3 regions of the Enterococcus faecalis genome follow, and region 1 is predicted to be linked to each of the others. Evidence: riboswitches for the same ligand, from Rfam matches in the RefSeq annotation. Region 1 holds a riboswitch; each other region holds the start of a gene.

Region 1 (8,505 bases):
TAGTACTAAAGAGTAGTTTAGGGAGGGAAAGCAGTGAAGCAGACAGAGTTGCTAAAAGGCATTTTAGAAGGTTTAGTTTTAGCCATCATCCAAAGGAAAGAAACATATGGTTATGAAATTACAAAAATTTTAAATGACCAAGGGTTTACTGAAATTGTTGAAGGAACCGTTTATACGATTTTACTGCGTTTAGAAAAAAATCAATGGGTTATAGCTGAAAAAAAGCCTTCAGAAAAAGGGCCAATGCGGAAGTTCTATCGCTTAACCTCATCAGGAGAAGCAGAACTCGCTGATTTTTGGCAGCGGTGGACGTTGCTTTCAAAACAAGTAAACAAGATGAAAAAAATGGAGGGATAGAGCATGTCAAATTTTAAAGCGTTGATCAAAAAAGTTGTTGGGGATAAAAAAGAGTACAAAGAATATAAACGACGGATTGCAGCATTACCAGCAGAGTATCGACAAGTATTTCAAGAAATTGAAAAATATGCATGGCATTTTTCAGATCATAGCGGAGCCAATATGTTCAATGCGTTGACTGATTTACTTGATTTGTTTGAAGAAGGAGCTGCTAACGGAACACCTATCAAAAATATTACGGGAGAAAAAGTAGGCGATTTTGCTGAAACAATTGTCAATGAAGTCGCTGGCAAATGGACTGATAAACAGAAAGAAAAACTGAATCATCAATTTTCTAAACAATAGTCAAAACAAAAAAAGGAGAATAAACATGGTTGAAAATTTTTTTAAAGAAGGAAAGTTGCTGGTTATTCCCAAGAAAAATGCGAAAAAAGTCCAAGTGTTTCAACGTGTGGCCAACCAATTTGAATTTGGGAAAGAATATACGGAAAAAGAAGTCAATCAGCGACTTAGAGAAATCTATGAAGATTATGCACTTTTGAGACGGTATTTAGTAGATTATCAGTATTTAGAAAGAGATAAGTTTGGAAAAATTTATCAGAAATGTGAGCAACACACAAAAATTATATAAATGGCTTTTTTTAAAAGTAGCGAAACTAGGTGAAATGAACCAAGTCTAGCTACTTTTTGTTATGTAAGCTTAGTAATAGTTCTATAAAAAACTCTCTATTTGTTTTCTAACTCAGACTGGTAAAATTGATTTAATTAGAAAAAGATAGAGGTGAGAGAATGAATCTACGTACTTTAGGTCTAACAAAAATTCTTTTGACCTTTATTATATTAAGTATTATTGGCGCGTTAATGATTTATAGCGCCAGTAGCTATGACTTGCTGATGCAAGGCGTGAAGCCCACTGCTGTGTTTATTAAACAAGGCATTATTATGTGTCTCAGCTGGGTGCTAATGTTCGTGATTTACAAAGTTCGACTAGAAGTGTTATTTAATAAAAAAATTGCGATTGGACTGCTTTTAGTTTCGGTACTATTACTGTTAATGGTTCGACTACCTTTTTTTGGTGTAGCAGCGAATGGCGCACAACGTTGGATTTCTCTCTTTGGAATCCAGTTTCAGCCATCAGAACTTTGTAATTTTGCGATTATTTATTACTTGAGCTGTTATTTAGGTGAAAAAGAAAATGGCTTGACAACGAAGCAGTTAAGGAAACAATGGCTGTTTGTTTTGGTCGTTGCATTTTTAGTTTTGATTCAACCCAAAGTTGGCGGGGCTATTCTCATTTTAGTTATTGGCAGTGTCTTGATTTTCTCAGCAAGTATTCATGCAAAATTTAGTGTAATTGCTGCGGGGATTGTCGTTGCTAGCGCGGCGCTTCTTTCTAAAATAATTATTTTTCTAGGCGATCACCGCTACTTACCACATTTTTTTGCGCATGTGTATGACCGCTTAGTTGTTTTGAAAAATCCGTTTTTATCTTTTCATGATCGCGGATTTCAGCCTTCAATGGCCTATTTAGCAATGTATAACGGTGGGTTTTGGGGCACTGGATTAGCCAATGGTATGGTAAAAAAAGGTGGCTTGCCAGAAGGTCAAACCGATTTTATTTTTGCGGTGATTGTGGAAGAACTTGGTTTGATTGGCGGCTTACTATTACTATTTCTTTTGTTATTTTTAGCGGCCTCGATTTTGCGGAGTAGTTGTGTAATAAAGAATCATTGTTACGGCTTGTTTTTGTTAGGGGTCGGGACCTTGATTTTAGCTCAAACGGCGATTAACATTGGTGGCGTTTTGGGTTTGATTCCAATGACGGGAATTCCTTTACCGTTTGTTAGTTACGGTGGGACAAGTTATTTAATCTTTTCAGTGGCATTAGGAATCGTCATTAAAATTATTGCAAACGAAAGGCGGCAGTTAAATGGTCAATACAAAAAAATTCAACTTACATCTTAATTATGATTTATTATTGCCCATTTTTTTACTCACACTTTTATCTTCTGGTGTGCAATATTGGATTGCCGTTAATGAAGGAAAAGATGGAACTGTGCCAGCATTAAAACAACTTTTCTTTATTTTTGTTGGCTATGCAGGCATGTTTTTAGCTAGTCGGCTGTCACAGAAATTTATTTGGAAAGTAGCTCCTTTTTTCTATGGGTTTTCATTAATCTTAATGAGTGCTTTGTATTTTTCCTATGACAAAGGAATGTATTTATTGACGGGCACAAAGCGCTGGTTAGATTTAGGGTTTATTAAATTTCAGCCATCAGAAATTGCGAAAATTGCGTTTATTTTAATGTTGGCAAAAATTATTGTCCAACATGAGCAACAAGACTGGTCTGATAAATGGCGTTCAGACAAGCAACTTCTAAAAAAAATCGTTGCGGTTAGTGTCCCTGTTTTTTTCTTGATGGCGGTACAAAAAGATTTTGGAACATCCCTTGTTTTCGTAACGATTATTCTATCTCTTTTAGTTATTTCAGGAATTGATCGCAAAATTTTAATCATTATTTTCAGCGCTTTAGCAACGTTAGGCGTGGTCTTGATTCTGTTAGTCTTTACAGAGTGGGGGCACAAAGTACTCTTCTTTTTACATTTTAAACAATATCAATTGGATCGAATTTTAGCATGGATTCATCCCTATGATTATGTCGATAAAATATCCTATCAACAAGTACAAGGTTTATTGGCAATTGGTTCGGGTGGTTTATTTGGCAAGGGTGTGCATGGGATTGAAGTGTATGTTCCTGTTCGTGAGTCTGATATGGTTTTTACTTTTATCGGGGAAGCCTGGGGCTTTGTGGGCAGTGCCACTGTTGTTTTTCTCTATTTTTACTTGTTTTATCAAGTTTTAGTAGCTGGCTTGCGGAGCAATTCGCGTTTTTGTATGTACATCTGTGTCGCCCTCATTTTTTCGCTGGTCTTTCAAACGGTGGAGAATATCGGTGCGGTGATTGGACTGTTGCCGTTAAAAGGTATTCCGCTTCCGTTTTTAAGTCAAGGAGGCACTTCGTTAGTGATGGCTATCACTTCTTTAGGATTTGTCAAAGGAAGAGAAGCCGCTACCTGAAAACACAAATAAAAACCAAGACTGGAACTCGCTTGCCGACAAGCTCTAGTCTTGGTTTTTACTATTGAAATTGTTTTTGGCATTCAGCCAAAAGTTGTTGAAGTTGTCGACTCATGTAACGTTCTTTTAAATAATAAACTGCCATGTTTCGTTTAGGTAGTTCTTGGTAAGTTAGTGTATGGATCGAATTGTCTAAAAGTTGAATATTTGTGTATTCGGGGACAATAGCGAAACTATCGGAATGAGACACCAAGTGAGTAATAAGTGAAAGAGTATCCACTTGAATGACTTTCTCTGGAGAAAAATTAGAAAACGTAGTATCTAGCCAATTGGTTAATTTGTTTTGCTCGGAAAATTCGGTATTTAAACGGACGAAGGGGTACATTGTTAGTTCTTTTAAAATTTCTTCCGTCGTGGCTTTTGCCAAAGCTGGATGATCGTTTCTTAAAATGAATTGATAATTTGCTGTAAATAAATCAATTTTACCAATATGTTCAGGTAATGGTAAGTCAGCAAAGGAAATACCAAAATCTGCATCCATTGTTTCCAAGGATTGAAGAATATTTTCTGTAATAATAGTGTGGACTTGTAAGTTGGATGAACGATCCGTTAATGTTGTCATTAGTAAGTCATTCAATTTATATTCTAAATCACAGAGATAAGTGGCCACATAAATATGGTTGGAAGAATGATTAATTTCTTTTAGCTCTTCTTCAATTGAGACCAACTCATTGGTGATGCGCCAACAATATTTTTCTAAAATTAATCCAGCTGGCGTTAAGGTGGTAGTTTGGCCTTGGCGATTAAAAAGTTCAGCGCCTAACGTTGCTTCAAGAATTTTTATTTGCTTACTTAATGCAGCTTGAGAAATTGCTAAATTTTCGGCTGCTTTAGTAAATTGTTTCACTTTGCATAACTCTAAAAAATAATGTAAACGAAATAGTTCCATGGGAATTCCTCCTTTTTCTATTCCTAGAATAAATAACGTAATTGTTCAAATAAATAACGGTGTGCTTCACAATGTCCGTGATGATTATTCTGAACTAAATAGATGGCTCGTTCTGGACTATCTTCCAGAGGAATACCAACTAAGTTACGTCTGTTTAGTTCATCAGTGAGTGAATAGGGAAGGATGCTACAGGCTTTTTCTCGTTGGACCATGTCTAAGACTAAATGAAGAGAAGGAAGTTCGATGACGATTTGCCGATTTTCCCAATTGATTTTACGTTCCCAACGTTTAAACACTTTTTTTTCATATACTTGATCGGAATATGCAGCAAAAGGTAAAGAACGAATTTCGTCAATCGTTACGCTATCGGCATGGGCTAAAGGATGATTTTTATTGACACAAAGGAGATAGCTTTCTGTATAAATTAATTCTTTCTCTAATGGAATCGAGGTATCCAAAAATATCCCAATCCCAATGTCAATTAAATCTGTTTCCAAGGCTGTTTCAAGATCGTAATAATACTTAAAATCAATACTTACATACGGATAGGATTGATTAAATAACAACAAGACTTCTCCAAATGCTTTATCTATATCAATTAAGTTTGTTCCAATCCGAATGGTCGTTGTCGATCCTTGGGTCACTAATTCATTAATCTCTTCTTGCGCTTCCTTAATGAGTGCAAAAATCATTTCTGTTCGCTTGGCGACGACTTCGCCTGCTGGAGAAAGCCGACAATGTTTCTTGTCTCTTAAAATTAATGAAGCACCTAATTCACGTTCCAACTCCTTGAGCTGGGTACTTAAATAAGGTTGACTCGTATGGAGCTTTTGAGAAGCTAAAGTAAAACTCGCATACTTTGAAACTGCCATAAAATATTCTAGTTGTTGTAATTTCATTTTCCTCACCGCCGTTTCTTTAACTATACAAAAAATAGCAGAAGAAAAGCTTCTCGACAAGGCTATCTGACGGTCTTTAGATTAATTTAACCAGTTATGATTCTATGAATAAATACGAATCATAACAGAAAACCATAGTAAATAAGCGGATTATTTTTCTTTTTGTTACTGAATGGACAAAAAGTTATCTGCTAAAAACTTTTTCTATATCGTTATTTTTTCAAGGAAGAATTATACTTGCTGTTGTAATTAAATAAGATTTGTTAGGTGAGGCTCCTATACAAACATAGGCTACTGCCCAAAAATGTCGAGAGACGCCAATGGGTAGAACAGGAACTGTCGAATGAAGGCTTTTCTTAAGGTAGCTAAAAGCAATCGCTTTTTACGTTGTATAGTGCTAAAGCTCAACGATAAGAACGATTATTCTTTGACACGTTGAGTTTTCAGCGTGTCTTTTTTTGTGGAAAGGGTGAGGAAAATGGAAGATGAACCGATCGTCAATTCAAGTCAACAACAGATAAATGAGGTGAAAGAAAATGGAAAAGAAAATGCGTCACTTGGGCCATGACTATAGTTACAAAAAGTTTGCCCACTCAGAAGCAGAAAAAGTTTTACAACGTTTCGGCTCAACTTGGGATGGCATTAAACACCAAGATATTGAAGAATTACAAGAACGTTATGGCCGCAACAAAATTATGAATGAAAAAAAAGCTTCACGGCTGCGACTTTTTATAAAATCGTATATCACGCCGTTTACTTTGGTGTTATTAGCACTAGCCACGATTTCATTTTTTACAGAATATGTCTATGCTACGCCAGAGGAAAAAGATGTTACTGGCGTGTTAATTATGTTAGCGATGGTCATCTTAAGCGGCACGATGAGTTTTGTCCAATCAGTCAAATCAAGCAATGCAGTTGAAAAATTACAAAATATGATTAAAGTTACAGCGACAGTCATTCGCGACAAGAAGCAAATGGAAATTCCTATTGAGGAAGTTGTGTGTGGCGACCTAGTCCAACTATCCGCTGGCGATATGATTCCAGCCGATTTACGTTTAATCCAATCTAAGGACTTATTTGTTTCCCAATCATCCTTGACTGGAGAGAGTTTTCCCATTGAAAAACACGCGACTCATCAAAAAGATAGTGATCAAATTGATACAGAATACGACAATCTTTTGTTTTTAGGAACAAATGTAATTAGTGGCACTGGTTTGGGCATTGTCATTAAAGTTGGTAATCAAACTTTATTCGGACGGATGGCTTCTGATAACGGAGAAGAGCAGCAGCAGACGAGTTTTGAAACAGGAATTAATAAAACAACGTGGGTGCTGATTCGCTTTATGTTGGTCATTACGCCAACTGTTTTTCTAATTAATGGGTTAACAAAAGGCGATTGGGTGGAAGCGTTAATGTTTGCGATTGCCACAGCTGTCGGCTTGACACCAGAAATGTTACCTATGATTGTAACAACCAATTTAGTCAAAGGTTCTCGAGAAATGGCTAAAGAAGGCACGATTATGAAAAATGTCAATGCCATTCAAAATTTTGGCGGGATGGATGTACTTTGTACGGATAAAACAGGTACCTTAACACAAGATAAAGTAATTTTAGAATACCACTATAATATTGGGTGCCAAGAAGATCAAAAAGTCTTGGATTTAGCATTTCTAAACAGTTATTTTCAAACAGGTTTGCGTAATTTAATGGATAACGCCGTTATTCAAGCGGCGACACAAGAAAGTGATATACAATCAGATGATTTTTATAAAGTAGATGAAATTCCTTTCGATTTCAATCGACGTCGAATGAGTGTGATTATCAAAGAGTTTAAAACGCGAGAAACACGCTTAATTACCAAAGGTGCGGTTGAAGAAATGCTCTTGGTCTGCACACAGGTACTTTTAGATGGCGAAATTGTGCCCTTAACAGAGACGCTGCGTCAAAAAATTACCAAAGACGTTGAAGCTTTAAATCGAGATGGTTTGCGCGTTCTAGCAATTGCCGATAAAAAAGTCGAAACGGCTGAATGGGAGTATACAACTAAAGATGAATCAGAGTTGATTTTACAAGGTTATCTTGCCTTCTTGGATCCGCCAAAAGAAACAGCAGCGGCAGCTATTCACGCCTTACATCAACATAATGTAGCTGTGAAAGTATTAACGGGGGACAATCAGTATGTGACACATTCTGTTTGTAAAGAAGTTGGTCTGGCTGGCGAAAAAATTATTACAGGAAATGAACTTCAACAATTAAACCAAGAAGAATTAAGAAAAACCGTTCAAGCGTATAATATTTTCGCCAAAATTACGCCTGACCAAAAAGTTCGTATTGTAAATGCGTTAACTGAAAATGGTCAAACTGTTGGCTTTTTAGGTGATGGAATAAATGATGCTGGAGCAATGCGTGCTGCTGATGTAGGAATCTCTGTTGATACAGCTGTCGATGTGGCGAAAGAATCGGCGGATGTAATTTTATTGAGAAAAGATTTAATGGTTTTGGAAAAAGGAATTTTATCTGGACGGCGCGTGTTTACGAACACGATGAAGTACGTCAAATTAACAGCAAGTTCTAATTTTGGCAATGTTTTTTCCGTGATCCCAGCAAGTATCTTTTTACCATTTTTACCGATTGCTCCGATTCAATCGCTATTATTAAATCTAATTTACGATACTTCGTGTATGTCAGTTCCTTGGGACAAAGTAGATGAAGAATACGTAGAAAAACCAAAAAAATGGGAACCAAAATCAATTGGTAATTTTATGCGTTGGTTTGGTCCAACGAGTTCTATTTTTGATATTGTTACCTATTTATTTATGTATTTCATTGTGTGTCCGGCTATCCTAGGTGGCTCATTCTTTGAATTAAATGGAGCAGATCAATTGCTCTTTATCGGTATTTTCCATGCAGGATGGTTCATTGAGTCCTTATGGTCCCAAATGCTCGTCTTGCATTTCCTACGAACAGAAAAAATGCCTTTCCTTCAAAGTAGTGCTTCTGGAATTATGACGTTAGTCACTACAGCAGGGATTGTTCTCGGAACTGTTTTACCCTTTACCGCTTTCGGTGCAGAACTAGGATTTGTCGGTTTATCACCAAGCTATTTCTTGTATTTAATCCCGACAATTGTTGCTTATTTAGCACTGGTTGCGTTCATTAAAGTTTTATACGTCAAACGTTACGGTCAATTACTGTAACTGATTTGTACTATTATATATAGA
Region 2 (4,748 bases), 1.2 Mb from region 1:
AGCCGTTACTAACGGTGACAAAAATTAATATTTTTGAAATGACCGTCTAACTAGCCAAAGTAAGCAGCACCCCTTTCATTAAGGGGCGCTGCTTTTTAGTCGTTATTGCGATTGTTCAGTGTCTTTCGTAGAGAGGTTCATTTGTTCTTTAATAGCATTTTCGACACGTTGGCGTTCACTCTCTTCCACAAGTTGATAAGAAATACCTTCAATCCCTGTCACGCCATCGCCAGTGTAATCGTAGCCTTTTAATTGATCGGTTTCAATCGTTTTTAGTGCGGGGGTGTATTTTTTTAGCATCGCCATCATTTGGTCAAAGGACAAGTCGGTTTCGCCATGCTCGCCGATTACGTCCAGAATTTCTTGATATTTTAGCAAGCTGTTAAAAGAAAGTAGCTTGTTGGTTAATTCGATTAAAACTTCTCGTTGGCGGCGTTGACGACCATAGTCGCCTTCAGGGTCTTCGTAACGCATGCGCGCGTATTGTAAAGCTTCCCAGCCCCCTAAATGCTGTTTGCCTTTCGGATAATGAATCCCTTCAGCGTCAAAAGCAAAGGCATTGTCAACAGTGACGCCGCCCACCGCATCGCCAAGGTCCTTCATAGCATCCATATCAATTGAAAAGTAATGATTGATTGGGATGTGCAAGACATTTTCAACCGTTTTAATTTGCATATCGGCACCACCGAAAACGTGGGCCGCATTGATTTTATTGTATTCGCCATTGGTGCCAGCCATTTCCACATAGTAGTCACGTGGGATGCTGGTGATGGTAGTTTTTTGTAATTGATTATTCACTGTAACCACCATCAAGGCGTTGGAGCGGTAATCGGTTTTGCGTTTTGAGTCATTCGCAATTCCCATAATTAAGAAACTAACCGGCTCACCTTTGGCTAAATCGGGACTCTTCGTGGAAGATTTTCTTGGTTTATACATGGTGTTCGCCGTTTTTTGCAAATTGCGATACATGCTGACGCCGTAAGCCGAAACAGAAAGTGTGCCTAAAAATAAAAGGGTTAAACTGAAGACCACGAATAAGCTTTTTCTTTTACGAGAATGGCGGCGCCGGCGTTGTGTCGGTACTTCTGCTTCCTCTGGTTCAGGTGCCGGCAAATAACGTTGAACAATTTGAAATGAAAAGTTGATCCAGCTATAACTTAGGAGCATCCCAGCGATGACATCACTAGGATAATGAACGCGTAAGATTAAACGACCTAACACAATCAAAACTAAATAAGTGAGTAAGAAAATTTTGATGCCTTTGGTTTTTTCAACATGAAGATAGGCCAAAATGATCAAAATCGTACAGACTAGCGCCATTGCTAATAATGAATGTCCGCTGGGAAAGCTAGCAGAGCTCCGGTCAGCTAAAGCGCCTAGGTTTGGTCGAGCCCGACCCACCACATGTTTAAAAACGCTCCCTAAGAAGCCGACAGCTAATAGGTTACTGACAGCCCAAAAGGCTAGGATTTTTTCTTTTTTGCGTAAAAGGTATACCATCAATAATAAGAAGAATAGCAGCATTGGTCCAATTGTGGCTGTTTTTGCTAACAGATTGACCGCTGTTAAAAGTGGGGCATTTAATTGCCATTTGATGTGATAGATAGCTTCGTCCATTTGTTGAAACCAATTTGGACTAGCCGCCACTAACAAAGTGAGGAAAGTAAAAACAAGCGTTGTTAGGGCATAAAGTGGAAATTTTTTATTCGATGTTTGCATGAGAATCCCTTTCTTTTTCCCTTGAAAGAGTAGACTAAGCCAGCATCGATCGTAAATAAGCGCTTGCGACTAAACAGGACACAGCAAGCCAATCGGTTCTCATCGTCTGAGCTTTAGCACTATCCAACGTAAAGATTTCTCTTAGCTATTTTTAGAAGAGCCTTAATTCGACCATTCCTGTTTTACACATTGGTGTCTTTCGACATTTCTGCGCAATAGCCTATGTTTGGATAGGAGCCTCACCTAACAAGGTTATTTTATCTAACGCTAGAAGTATAGAATTTATGTAGCGGTTCTCACAATGAAGTTTAAGAAAATTTATTGTTTTTTAAATAAATTTAAAGGTGTGGGGAAGTGAAGCAGTTAAAAAAACAGTACTTGAGCATTCTAAAAAAAAGTGTACAAGGCTGTTCTCGGTTAACCGCTATAAATAGTTGGTGTTCAATAATGATAAATTAAAAAACAAACATTTTTTATAAGAGTGCTATAAGTTTTTCTCAGTAAAAAAGGCGGACAGTTGCTATTGAATTGCTACTTCATTTAAAATAAATATGTCGACAATAATTGTGCACAAAGTTGATGGTCGCTATCGAAAAAGTAAAAATGATGTTGTGGAGATTTTACGTTTCAGTTGATTAAGATTACATGTTTTTTGAAGGGTTTTGCTTATAAGGGAGCGATATACATGAAAAAAATGATGTTATTCATAATTGCAGTGGGCGCAACGATGATCAGTGTTTTTGCTTTAGGAGATGCACAGCAGAGTTATGCACATGGCTATGTTGATAGCCCAGTCAGTCGAGTCAAAAATGCGGAAGCAAACGGATTTGGATGGGGACCTGGTCAAGACAGCTCACAGCCAGAAATTATCACGACACCCCAAGGAATTGAAGCGCCAACTAAATTATTAGACACGGGTCAATTAAATGGAAGGTTGCCTTCAGCTGGATTAGCAAGCTATTCCAAACTAGATGAACAAACAGCCACTCGTTGGGTAAAAAGTAATATAACAACAGGAGAGAATAATTTTAAATGGGTGATGACGGCAAAACATAAGACCAATCGTTTTAGATACTATATGACGAAACCTGGATGGAATCCTAATGCACCATTAACGATGGACGAAATGGAACTGATTGGCATAGTAGGGCAACCAATCGGTCAAGATTTACCTCCTGGTCAAGGATTTATGGTCAATGATACAGAAACACACAGAATAAAGATTCCCGCTGATAGGAAAGGATACCATGTTATTTATGCCGTTTGGGATATCAATGACACGATTAATTCATTTTATCAAGCGATAGATGTTAATGTTCAATAATCAGGTATCAAGATAATGCGGCTGAGACAAAAGTGCTTAGCGCCAAGAACTAAGTAGGTTCTGTTCATCATCGAATCACTACGTTCTTCGTGATTCTTAACACTTGGAAGGATTAAGATATGCCGAACACTTGTGTGAGAAAGTCAATTTCGGCTTATTTCCGAAGGGGCTGCTTTTGTTCAGCTGATTATCTTCAGAAGTAGAAAGTGGGACATCAGTCAAAACGACTGATGTCCCACTTGCTTTTTTCTAAACTTCCCCACTTATCCTCGACGCCATTCACCAATCTGGTCCAAACTAATTTCCCCAGAAGACAACGTTTTGGCCGTGCCATCAGGCAACTGAACAATCAATTCTCCATTTCCACTAATGGTTGTCGCAACGCCGCGGAAGTCTTGCCCGTTTTGGGTAAAAGCGACGTCTTTGCCAATCACAAAGGAGCGTTGTCGGTATTCTTCTAAAAAGTCTTTCGTTGAACGTTTGTCTAAAATTTGATAAAAATGATTCCAAATGTTGGCGACTAATTCATTTCGCGTCGCCGTCGGTTCACCATCTGGGAAAAGAGAAGTCACTTTCTGCCGAATGTCCTCAGGAAATTCGGTTTCTGTAATTGAAAAATTAATCCCCATGCCGATGATAACATTAGAAATCTGCCCTGTTTCCACATTGCTCATGGCTTCCGACAAAATCCCGCAAACTTTTTTGCCATTTAAATAAAGATCATTGACCCATTTAATTTCTGTGTGAACGCCTGCCAGAGCATCCATTGCTCGAGCGACCGCTACGGCCATAATCACAGTATATTGGGCGATTTCTTCAAAATTTTGGTTCGGTTGAAGCACCATGCTCATGTAAATCCCTTTACCTGGCGTAGCGAAAAATGGTCGGCCGAACCTGCCCCGCGGCATTTCTTGCATGTCAGCAACAATCAATGTATTGTCGGGCGTCTGGTCTAAAATCGCCCGCTTAGCATCGGTCATGGTAGATTCAGATGTTTCTAGGACGGTAATTGTTAAAGGCGGCGTTTGTGGCCATAATGCCAACTGAATGCCTTCTGCAGAAAGGACATCTGATTTTTCAAGGCGATACCCCTTATTTTGCACGCTAGTAATTTGATAGCCATCTTTTTTCAATTCATTAATTGCTTTCCAAATAGCTGTGCGAGATAAGGACAGACGTTGTGCCATCTCTTCGCCCGAAAGGAATGCGGGCGTTTGTTTCATCAATAAAGTTAGGACTTGGCTTTTTGTCGACATATTTTTTCCTCCGATTCGTTATACTTATTGTAGCGGAAAGGAAAAGGCTTGGTCAACTAGTGAAAAAATCCATCTTAGGATGGAGGAAAATGAAGCAGGCGTTTGCTATACTTGTTTTATTGAGAAGGAGTGAGGGGAATGGAAAAGCAACAATATGTTTGTGAGAAATGTGGCAACATGCACTATGTGTCGGACCAATTTCAAGCAACAGGTGGGAACTTTGCGAAAATTTTTGATGTTCAAAATAAAAAATTTATTACAATTAGCTGTACCCAATGCGGCTACACCGAACTTTACCGCAGCCAAACAAGCGGCGGCATGAATGTCCTAGACTTTTTATTAGGTGGCGGTTAGTCAAAAACGAATGCATCTTTGCATTCGTTTTTTTGTGTGAAGAGGAAGATAGGGGAAAAGGAGGTCGGGCCAGAAGCGTTTAACTCCGAGAACCA
Region 3 (8,505 bases), 240 kb from region 1:
ATGGTTAAGCTGACATACCATAATGTTTTGAAGAAATGGCGTAATTTTGCTAGTAATCGATAGAGATAGTCTAGCTTGAAAAAGTACCAAACTTTTGGTAAATCGTAAATCCAAAAATGACTGAATTTCACAAAAGCTTTTGAAAAGTATTTCGTTAAAGTTGCTTTTTTTAATAAATGATAAATGATGGATTTAGGTGGCGTCGTACTTTCGACATCTGTTTCATATTTAAAATAATAAGTGGCTCGAACTAAAGGTTGAAAAACTAAAAAGTTTAAAATCACCACATTGATTAATAAGGCAAAAACAGCCCATAAACAGGATTTAAAGTCGGCTCGATTTAATGCTACTTGGATATAAGAACCAATTCCTGGTAAATAAAGGTTGGTTTCTTTAGGAAAGGCAACAGAAGCTTGCTCGCTGGCCACCAAGGCAAACCAAGCCGCAGTTTGAGAAATAATAACGTTCCAAAGTAAGCCAGGAATTGAGTAAACAAATTCAAGCCGCCAAAATTTTTCCCAAGCATTGTACTTGAACTGATCGGTCACATTGACTAGATCTGAAGGAATAACTTCCATTATTTGATAAAGAGTCAACATGATGTTCCAAGCTTGACCTGTGAAGATGGCAAAAATAGCAACCGCTTCTGCGCCCATCACATTTCCTGGAAATAAACCAAGTAACCAAGCAGTTGTAAAGGTCAAAAAACCTAGCAATGGAACAGATTCAAGGAAATTAACTAATGGTAAAATGACTCTTCGTGCCGTTTTATATTTTACGGCTAAAATACCAAAAACAAAGGAAAACAGGAAGGACCAAGCCATCCCCACAATCATTCGAAACATGGTTCGAATTGAAAAGTAAAAAAGATTTGATGGAGATAAGAAATCATCTGTTTTACTTGGTGTTGCGAGGAATTCTTCTGAGGGAAGGGTGTGGAGAGGGCGATTCATTTTTAGCCAAGAGAAGACGATGATAAAAATGAAAATGCCTAAAATGATGAGCAAGGTAAGATTCCCGATACTTTTAGCAAGTAGGGTATTTTTCTTAGATGATGCAGTGACAGCTTTCAATTTAAAAACCTCCAATTAATCATATTAAAGAGGTCGCCGAATAAAAGAAGAAGATTATAGGGTAATCACAATAATTGAGCTTTGGCTTTCTGAGACGTAAGAAAAAAATTCTAGTTATCTTAGGAAAGCCTTAATTCGACAATCCCTGCTTTACTCGTTACTGTCTCTCGACATTTCCGAGCGATAACCTGTGTTCTTCAGAGTAACCTCACCTAATATGATTCTATTTGATTTACATGCTTATCATACTCGTGACTAAAAATAAAACAATTTCTAGCTGGTTATACCTGAATTACTGTTTGTTGTTATTCTATTCAATTATTCTTAAAAAGATTGCCCACATTCTGTTTTTTTAGGGAGAAATTATCAGATGAGTATGTTATATAACCCGAGGTTAATAGCGTAGGATGTTGTATTTTTAGTTTGTCTCGTTTACTGTTAAAGATGTAAGTAGTAACTATAAGTGAATGGCTAAAAAAATTAAAAGTAATCTAGCACCTAAATTAAACAACAAAGAAATTTGTTCAGAAGAAAGGAAATTATGATAATTATTTGGTTAAACGGTGCGTTTGGATCCGGAAAAACGACCATTGCACATGAGTTACAACAAAAACTTCCCAACGCAATCATTTATGATCCAGAAATTATTGGTAGTGCATTGATGGAGCTAGTTCCCGAAGAAATGAAAGAAAATGATTTTCAGGAGTATCAGGAATGGCGTTGCTGGAATGCTCATTTATTAAAACGAATGTCCAAAGAGTCTGGACGGCCGATTATTGTTACAATGACCCTTTATAAAAATGAATATGAAGAAGAGCTGATTGGATATCTGAGACGAGCAGGCATTGACGTTTATCATTTTTTGTTAGCGGTCGAGAAAGAAGAAATTTTACAAAGATTATTGAAAAGAAATGATGGAACTTTTGAATGGGGGAAAAATAAGTTGCCCGAAGTACTTGAAGGTTTTCGTCAGATTAAGTTTACCGAGATTTTTAGAAATCATTCAGCTGACACGACAGAAATTGTAGCATCCATTCTTAATAGAATAACCGAATAAAAATAAAATAAGGGACCTAAGCCGAAATGACTTAGGTCCCTTATTTTCTACTTCTTAAGATAATCAACTACCAGCTACCCTGATTTCTTCAAACTTTAAGATCGCACATTTACGACAATCTATTTTTACACTGTCAAAATTTTCTTTCAAGTCTTGCATTTTGTTATTTTTAGCAGTATATTTTAGGTGTACCTAAAATATACTAGAGGTTAACCTTCTAACGGGAAGGGCCTTTTAAAATTATTGCAAAACGAAAGAAGGAATTGAATTGAAAAATTCAGAAGAACATGAACCAAAGCAAAGACATCATTTGATTGAATATGCAAATGGTCCTTCGCTTGAAGAAATTAATGGCACCATCGACGTGCCTAAAAATATGAGTTTTTGGAAAACGTTATTTGCTTACTCAGGTCCAGGAGCATTGGTAGCAGTGGGGTATATGGATCCAGGAAACTGGTCTACTTCAATTACTGGGGGACAAAATTTTCAATATTTATTGATGTCGATTATTTTAATTTCCAGTTTGATTGCAATGTTGCTCCAATATATGGCTGCTAAATTAGGCATTGTTTCACAGATGGATTTAGCACAAGCGATTCGTGCTAGAACTAGTAAGACGTTAGGTATTGTATTATGGATTTTAACAGAGTTAGCAATTATGGCTACAGATATCGCTGAAGTTATCGGGGGCGCAATTGCCTTATATTTATTATTTCATATTCCTTTAGGTCTGGCTGTCTTCATTACGGTATTTGATGTTTTACTTTTGTTGTTATTGACAAAAATTGGTTTTAGAAAAATTGAAGCTATTGTTGTTGCTTTAATTGTTGTTATTTTTGTGATTTTTGCTTATCAAGTGGCATTGTCAAATCCAGTATGGGGAGATGTAATTAAAGGGCTGGTTCCTAGCGCAGAAGCTTTTTCTACATCACATGCGGTGAATGGGCAAACGCCACTGACAGGTGCATTGGGGATTATTGGTGCAACAGTGATGCCTCATAATTTGTATTTACATTCTTCTGTTGTCCAAAGTCGTAAAATTGATCGTAAAGATAAAACCGATATTCAACGCGCTTTACGCTTTTCAACTTGGGATTCTAATATTCAATTAACGATGGCATTTTTTGTTAACTCTTTGTTATTGATTATGGGTGTGGCCGTTTTTAAATCCGGCAGTGTCAAAGATCCTTCATTCTTTGGTTTGTTTGATGCTTTATCAAATCCAGCGGTTATGAGTAATTCTATTTTAGCGCATATTGCAGGTTCTGGAATTTTATCAATTTTATTTGCGGTAGCCTTATTGGCATCAGGACAAAATTCAACAATTACAGGAACCTTAACTGGTCAAATTATTATGGAAGGGTTTATTCATATGCGCGTACCAATTTGGTTACGTCGGATGGTCACACGTTTGTTATCTGTTATTCCTGTCTTAATTTGTGTTTTAATGACCAGCGGAAAAAGTACAGTGGAGGAGCATATTGCGATTAATAATTTAATGAACAATTCACAAGTTTTTCTAGCATTTGCTTTGCCATTTTCGATGTTGCCTTTACTGATGTTTACAGATAGCCGTGTTGAAATGGGTGAACATTTTAAAAACTCGTGGTTAATTAAATTGTTAGGCTGGGTTTCTGTCATTGGCTTAATTTACCTCAATATGAAAGGCTTACCTGATCAAATTGAAGGATTTTTCGGTGATAATCCGACAGCGAGTCAAATTACGTTAGCCGATAATATCGCCTATGTCATCATAGCACTCGTCATCCTCTTGTTAGTTTGGACGGTTGTGGAATTATATAAAGGCGATAAACGATATGCACAGCAGCTTGCAGCTATGGAGCAACAAGTAGAGGAGGTTAAATAATGAAATTTTCAAAAATTATGGTTGGTGTTGAAGAGTCGCCAGATGCGTTAAAAGCATTTCATTATGCTATCCAAAAAGCAAAAGAAGAACAAGCTGAATTGGTTATTGTTTCGATTTTAGAAGAGAAAGAGATTAATGTTTACCAATCGTTAGATAAAAATTATTGGCAAGAACAGTTGGCGAAATTAGAGAAACAAACGGAAAAATATCAACAAGAAGCGTTAGCGAATGGCATCGATAAAGTAAGTGTAATTGTCAATGAAGGGAACCCAGGAGAATTAATTATTAATAAGCTTATTCCTTTGAATAAACCAGATTTGTTAATTATTGGCTCCAAGTCAACTAGCAAATTAAAAAGCTTTTTTGGTAGCCAAGCAGCTTATATGGCTCGATATGCACCGATTTCTGTAATGATTATTCGCTAACAAAATTGAAACAGTTAAAAAAGCCGCCACGATTTACTATTCGTGGTGGCCTTTTTATAGTAATTTTTGTTTATATAAATAAACAGCCAAACTTAGTTGTAGCGAACTATCAGGAAATTCTAAAGTTAAGTGAAGAATCTCTTCTATTTTTTTTAAGCGGTAAATAATTGTATTACGATGTACATACATATTTGTGGCAGTCAACGAAATATTTTTATTCGATTGAAAGTAGGTGTTGATGGTTTCTAGTAGGGAACTTTCATGTTTTTGATCTTCTTTTTCTAATGGTTCAATCAATCGTTGATATATTTTTTGTTTGGCTTGTTTGGTCAGGGTTTCGATCATTAAACGATAAAAAAAGAGGTCGTCATAATTCAAAATAGTTCGTTGTTGTAATTCTTGACTTGCTTGTGCTAAGTGGAATGTTTCTTGTGCTAATTTATAAGAATCACACAGATTGGTGATTTTTTTGACAGTTGGCCCAATCGCTAATTTAAATGATAATTTTGGATTCAGTTTCATTAGTTGCTCTAGTAAATTCTTGGCAAGATGAGTGGTTTGTGCAAGGTAGGTGGCTTCCTCTTGCGCTGGATTTTCTAGTAATAAAATAAAGCCAGTTTGTGTAGGAAAGGCAGTAATTTTTTGTCGATATCCTTCTAAAATATGATTCAATTGATGGCCAATGCTATTCATTTGAATAGTCGGATTAAACAGTTGTTCCAATTGTTCAATGGCTACAAGCAAGAGACTAAATGTATCTTTTTCATTTAATTGCAGATAATTACTAAATTCTTGCCAAGCTTGAGGATTGGTATTTTTTTCTTGGATAAGGTCTTGAAACAGCGCCCCGATCTTTTGCCTCGTTGTTAAATTTTCCGAAGATTCTAATTGAAGTTGTGGTAAAAGGTAGTGAGCACAGACCTCTACAGATAATAAATCAATCGTCTGTAATTTTTTGGTAGTTTGCCAAATCACTAAGTAAGATAAGCTGAGATTTTTCTTTTTGATGGGTAAAATTCGCAAAGATAACTGATGGTTCGCTAAGGAAAATTCAACAGTCAATGGTTCTTTATAAAATAATAGGAGCTCATTGTTCTGGGCTTTTAAAGCTGTCTCAAACTGTTTTTTGAGAGTCGCGTTGTTTAAAATACTGGTGATTCTTGTTGGCGCATCAGGTAAATCAAAATGATTCATAATCTGAAAACGCTCGTCTAAAAGCATTACAGGCGCTTGAATCGCGGCACTTAATACTTCCAGTAATTGGGTACTTTTTCCGCCAGCTTTGATAATTGTATAAAATTTATTATGCATATGAACAGAATGTTGGCTAATCGTTTCGTCAGGTTGATTGACTCGGCGATTGACCAATGAAATAATTTGAGAAAAGTTGTAATTATAAGGGATTGAGAGAATTGGTAATCCGACGTCATTCGCTAATTGGATCATCTCTTGTGGAACTTCATTGAAATAACGTTGGACTTTAAAGCCTAGAGCAGCGCAGTTCATATTTGCTAGTTCTTGAATAAGACGTTTTTGCAAGCAAGGCTGATCTTTGAAAATATAGCCGGTAGTTAATAAAATTTCTCCTGGCGTTAACCAGTCAAAAGCATCAGGATTTTCTAAAATATTTGCTTGTAGAATTGGCGCATCTAAATTGGTCTCGTGCGTCAATAAGGTTAAACCAGGTAGTTCTTCTGCATGGAGTAGATCAGTGACCGTCATCATTAGCAAGGCCTCCTTTTGTATGAATTATCTAAAAATTAAGTGTATTTATTGTAAGATGTTACAAAACTATTTTAGGGAAAATAAGGTATCCTTATACTAATAGAAAAAAGTTCCAAGTCATTACGTGATTGGTAGTCACAAATGACCAAATAAGAACAATCAGCGCTTACAACCTATAGAAACGCATCGTTTAAAGATATAGCAATAGTATACTTAATTTTTAATGCTTTTACTATTGTTTCAGCTACTTTAAATTTCTCAAGTATTTCTATAATCTGTAAGTTTTTTGAGACTCTTATCAGATATGCTTCTTTTTCTATATTTTATCAGAAAATTCTGGTAACTTTGAAGGTTATAGTTTGTAAAATGGAGGGATCGGTATGAAGAAATTAAAAATGTTAGGATGCGTCGGTTTGCTTTTAGCTTTAACGGCTTGTCAGGCGGGAACGGGAAACTCGGCTGATAGTAACAAAGCAGCGGAACAAAAAATTGCAATTAGTTCTGAAGCGGCTATTTCGACAATGGAACCACACACAGCGGGGGATACGACCTCGACTTTAGTCATAAATCAAGTTTATGAAGGACTCTATGTTTTAGGTAAAGAAGATGAATTAGAGTTGGGGGTCGCTGCCGAAGAACCAGCGATTTCTGAAGATGAAACCGTTTATACATTTAAGATTAGAGAAGATGCCAAATGGTCGAATGATGATCCAGTAACAGCAAACGACTTTGTTTATGCATGGCAACAAGTTGCTTCCCCTAAATCAGGATCGATTCATCAAGCTTTATTTTTTGATGTCATTAAAAATGCTAAGGAAATTGCTTTAGAAGGCGCAGATGTGAATACTCTTGGGGTTAAGGCGCTAGATGATAAAACGTTAGAAATAACTTTAGAACGGCCCACCCCTTATTTGAAATCTTTGCTTTCGTTTCCTGTTTTGTTTCCGCAAAATGAAAAATATATCAAAGAACAAGGGGATAAATATGCCACTGATGCAGAACATTTGATTTATAATGGTCCTTTTAAATTGAAAGAATGGGATAATGCCTCTTCCGATGACTGGACCTACGAAAAAAATGATACGTATTGGGATGCTGAAAAAGTTAAATTAACAGAAGCGAAAGTTTCAGTAATTAAGAGCCCAACGACAGCGGTGAATTTGTTTGACTCGAATGAATTGGATGTAGTGAATAAGCTAAGTGGTGAATTTATTCCTGGTTATGTTGATAATCCAGACTTTCTTTCAATTCCTCAATTCGTCACATACTTTTTAAAAATGAACAGCGTTCGTGATGGAAAAGAAAATCCGGCTTTAGCGAACAACAATATTCGTAAAGCGTTGGCACAAGCTTTTGATAAAGAAAGTTTTGTAAAAGAAGTCTTGCAAGATCAATCAACGGCTACAGATCAAGTAATTCCTCCGGGACAAACGATTGCGCCAGATGGAACAGATTTCACAAAACTAGCTGCTAAGAAAAATAACTACTTAACCTACGATACAGCGAAAGCAAAAGAATTCTGGGAAAAAGGGAAAAAAGAAATTGGGCTGGATAAAATCAAATTAGAATTTTTAACAGATGATACAGACAGCGCCAAAAAAGCTGCTGAGTTTTTCCAATTTCAATTGGAAGAAAATCTAGATGGATTAGAAGTGAATGTTACTCAAGTTCCTTTTACTATTCGTGTTGATCGTGATCAAACGAGAGACTATGATTTAGAATTATCTGGTTGGGGAACCGATTATCGTGATCCATTAACAGTTATGCGCATCTTTACTTCGGATAGTACCTTGGGCGGCGTAACGTTCAAGAGTGATACGTATGATCAATTAATTCAAGAAACTAGAACAACACATGCGGCTGATCAAGAGGCTCGTTTAAATGACTTTGCTCAAGCACAAGATATTTTGGTGAATCAGGAAACGGTTTTAGCACCAATCTACAATCGAAGCATTTCTGTATTAGCTAATCAAAAAATCAAGGATATGTATTGGCATTCATTTGGACCTACGTACAGTTTAAAATGGGCTTATGTTAACTAATTGAATGAAGGTAGGAAGGGGTTTGTCATGCTTTTAAAAAACTGTAAATTAGAAACAGGATTTTCTACTGTGAATCAGCGAATTGTTGCGACAGAAACAGCTAGCTATGATATTCGAATTGAAAACGAGGTCTGTACTGCGGTCGCACCGCAGTTAAGGCCTTTAGAGAACGAAACAGTTATCGATGTGAATCAGCAACTCGTTTTACCTGCTCTAAGAGAAATGCATATTCATATTGATAAAACGTATTTTGGGGGACCTTGTAAGGCCTGTCGTCCACTAACGAAAGGAATTTTAACACGTATTGAAGAAGAAA

The links. A riboswitch is a leader RNA that binds a small molecule or an ion and turns the genes downstream of it on or off. The one in region 1 is predicted to bind magnesium.
Region 2: another riboswitch for magnesium. It lies ahead of PYW42_RS13690 (phosphatase PAP2/LCP family protein); the one in region 1 lies ahead of mgtA (magnesium-translocating P-type ATPase).
Region 3: another riboswitch for magnesium. It lies ahead of PYW42_RS04505 (ABC transporter permease subunit); the one in region 1 lies ahead of mgtA (magnesium-translocating P-type ATPase).

The regions. Positions count from the first base shown of each region.
Region 1 is NZ_CP118962.1:1,138,113-1,146,617, forward strand. Features, by position in the region: gene PYW42_RS05665 (PadR family transcriptional regulator) at 34-357, shown strand; gene PYW42_RS05670 (DUF1048 domain-containing protein) at 361-702, shown strand; gene PYW42_RS05675 (DUF2087 domain-containing protein) at 728-988, shown strand; gene ftsW2 (peptidoglycan glycosyltransferase FtsW2) at 1,147-2,322, shown strand; gene rodA2 (peptidoglycan glycosyltransferase RodA2) at 2,288-3,436, shown strand; gene PYW42_RS05690 (LysR family transcriptional regulator) at 3,498-4,385, opposite strand; gene PYW42_RS05695 (LysR family transcriptional regulator) at 4,409-5,284, opposite strand; M-box (ykoK) riboswitch at 5,537-5,707, shown strand; gene mgtA (magnesium-translocating P-type ATPase) at 5,821-8,481, shown strand.
Region 2 is NZ_CP118962.1:2,771,787-2,776,534, reverse strand. Features, by position in the region: gene PYW42_RS13690 (phosphatase PAP2/LCP family protein) at 103-1,719, opposite strand; M-box (ykoK) riboswitch at 1,811-1,977, opposite strand; gene PYW42_RS13685 (lytic polysaccharide monooxygenase) at 2,405-3,043, shown strand; gene PYW42_RS13680 (biotin--[acetyl-CoA-carboxylase] ligase) at 3,307-4,299, opposite strand; gene PYW42_RS13675 (zinc ribbon domain-containing protein) at 4,438-4,653, shown strand.
Region 3 is NZ_CP118962.1:903,034-911,538, forward strand. Features, by position in the region: gene PYW42_RS04505 (ABC transporter permease subunit) at 1-1,088, opposite strand, end outside; M-box (ykoK) riboswitch at 1,133-1,300, opposite strand; gene PYW42_RS04510 (P-loop nucleotide/nucleoside kinase family protein) at 1,615-2,130, shown strand; gene PYW42_RS04515 (Nramp family divalent metal transporter) at 2,399-3,997, shown strand; gene PYW42_RS04520 (universal stress protein) at 3,997-4,422, shown strand; gene PYW42_RS04525 (PucR family transcriptional regulator) at 4,477-6,147, opposite strand; gene PYW42_RS04530 (peptide ABC transporter substrate-binding protein) at 6,528-8,189, shown strand; gene PYW42_RS04535 (amidohydrolase family protein) at 8,190-8,505, shown strand, end outside.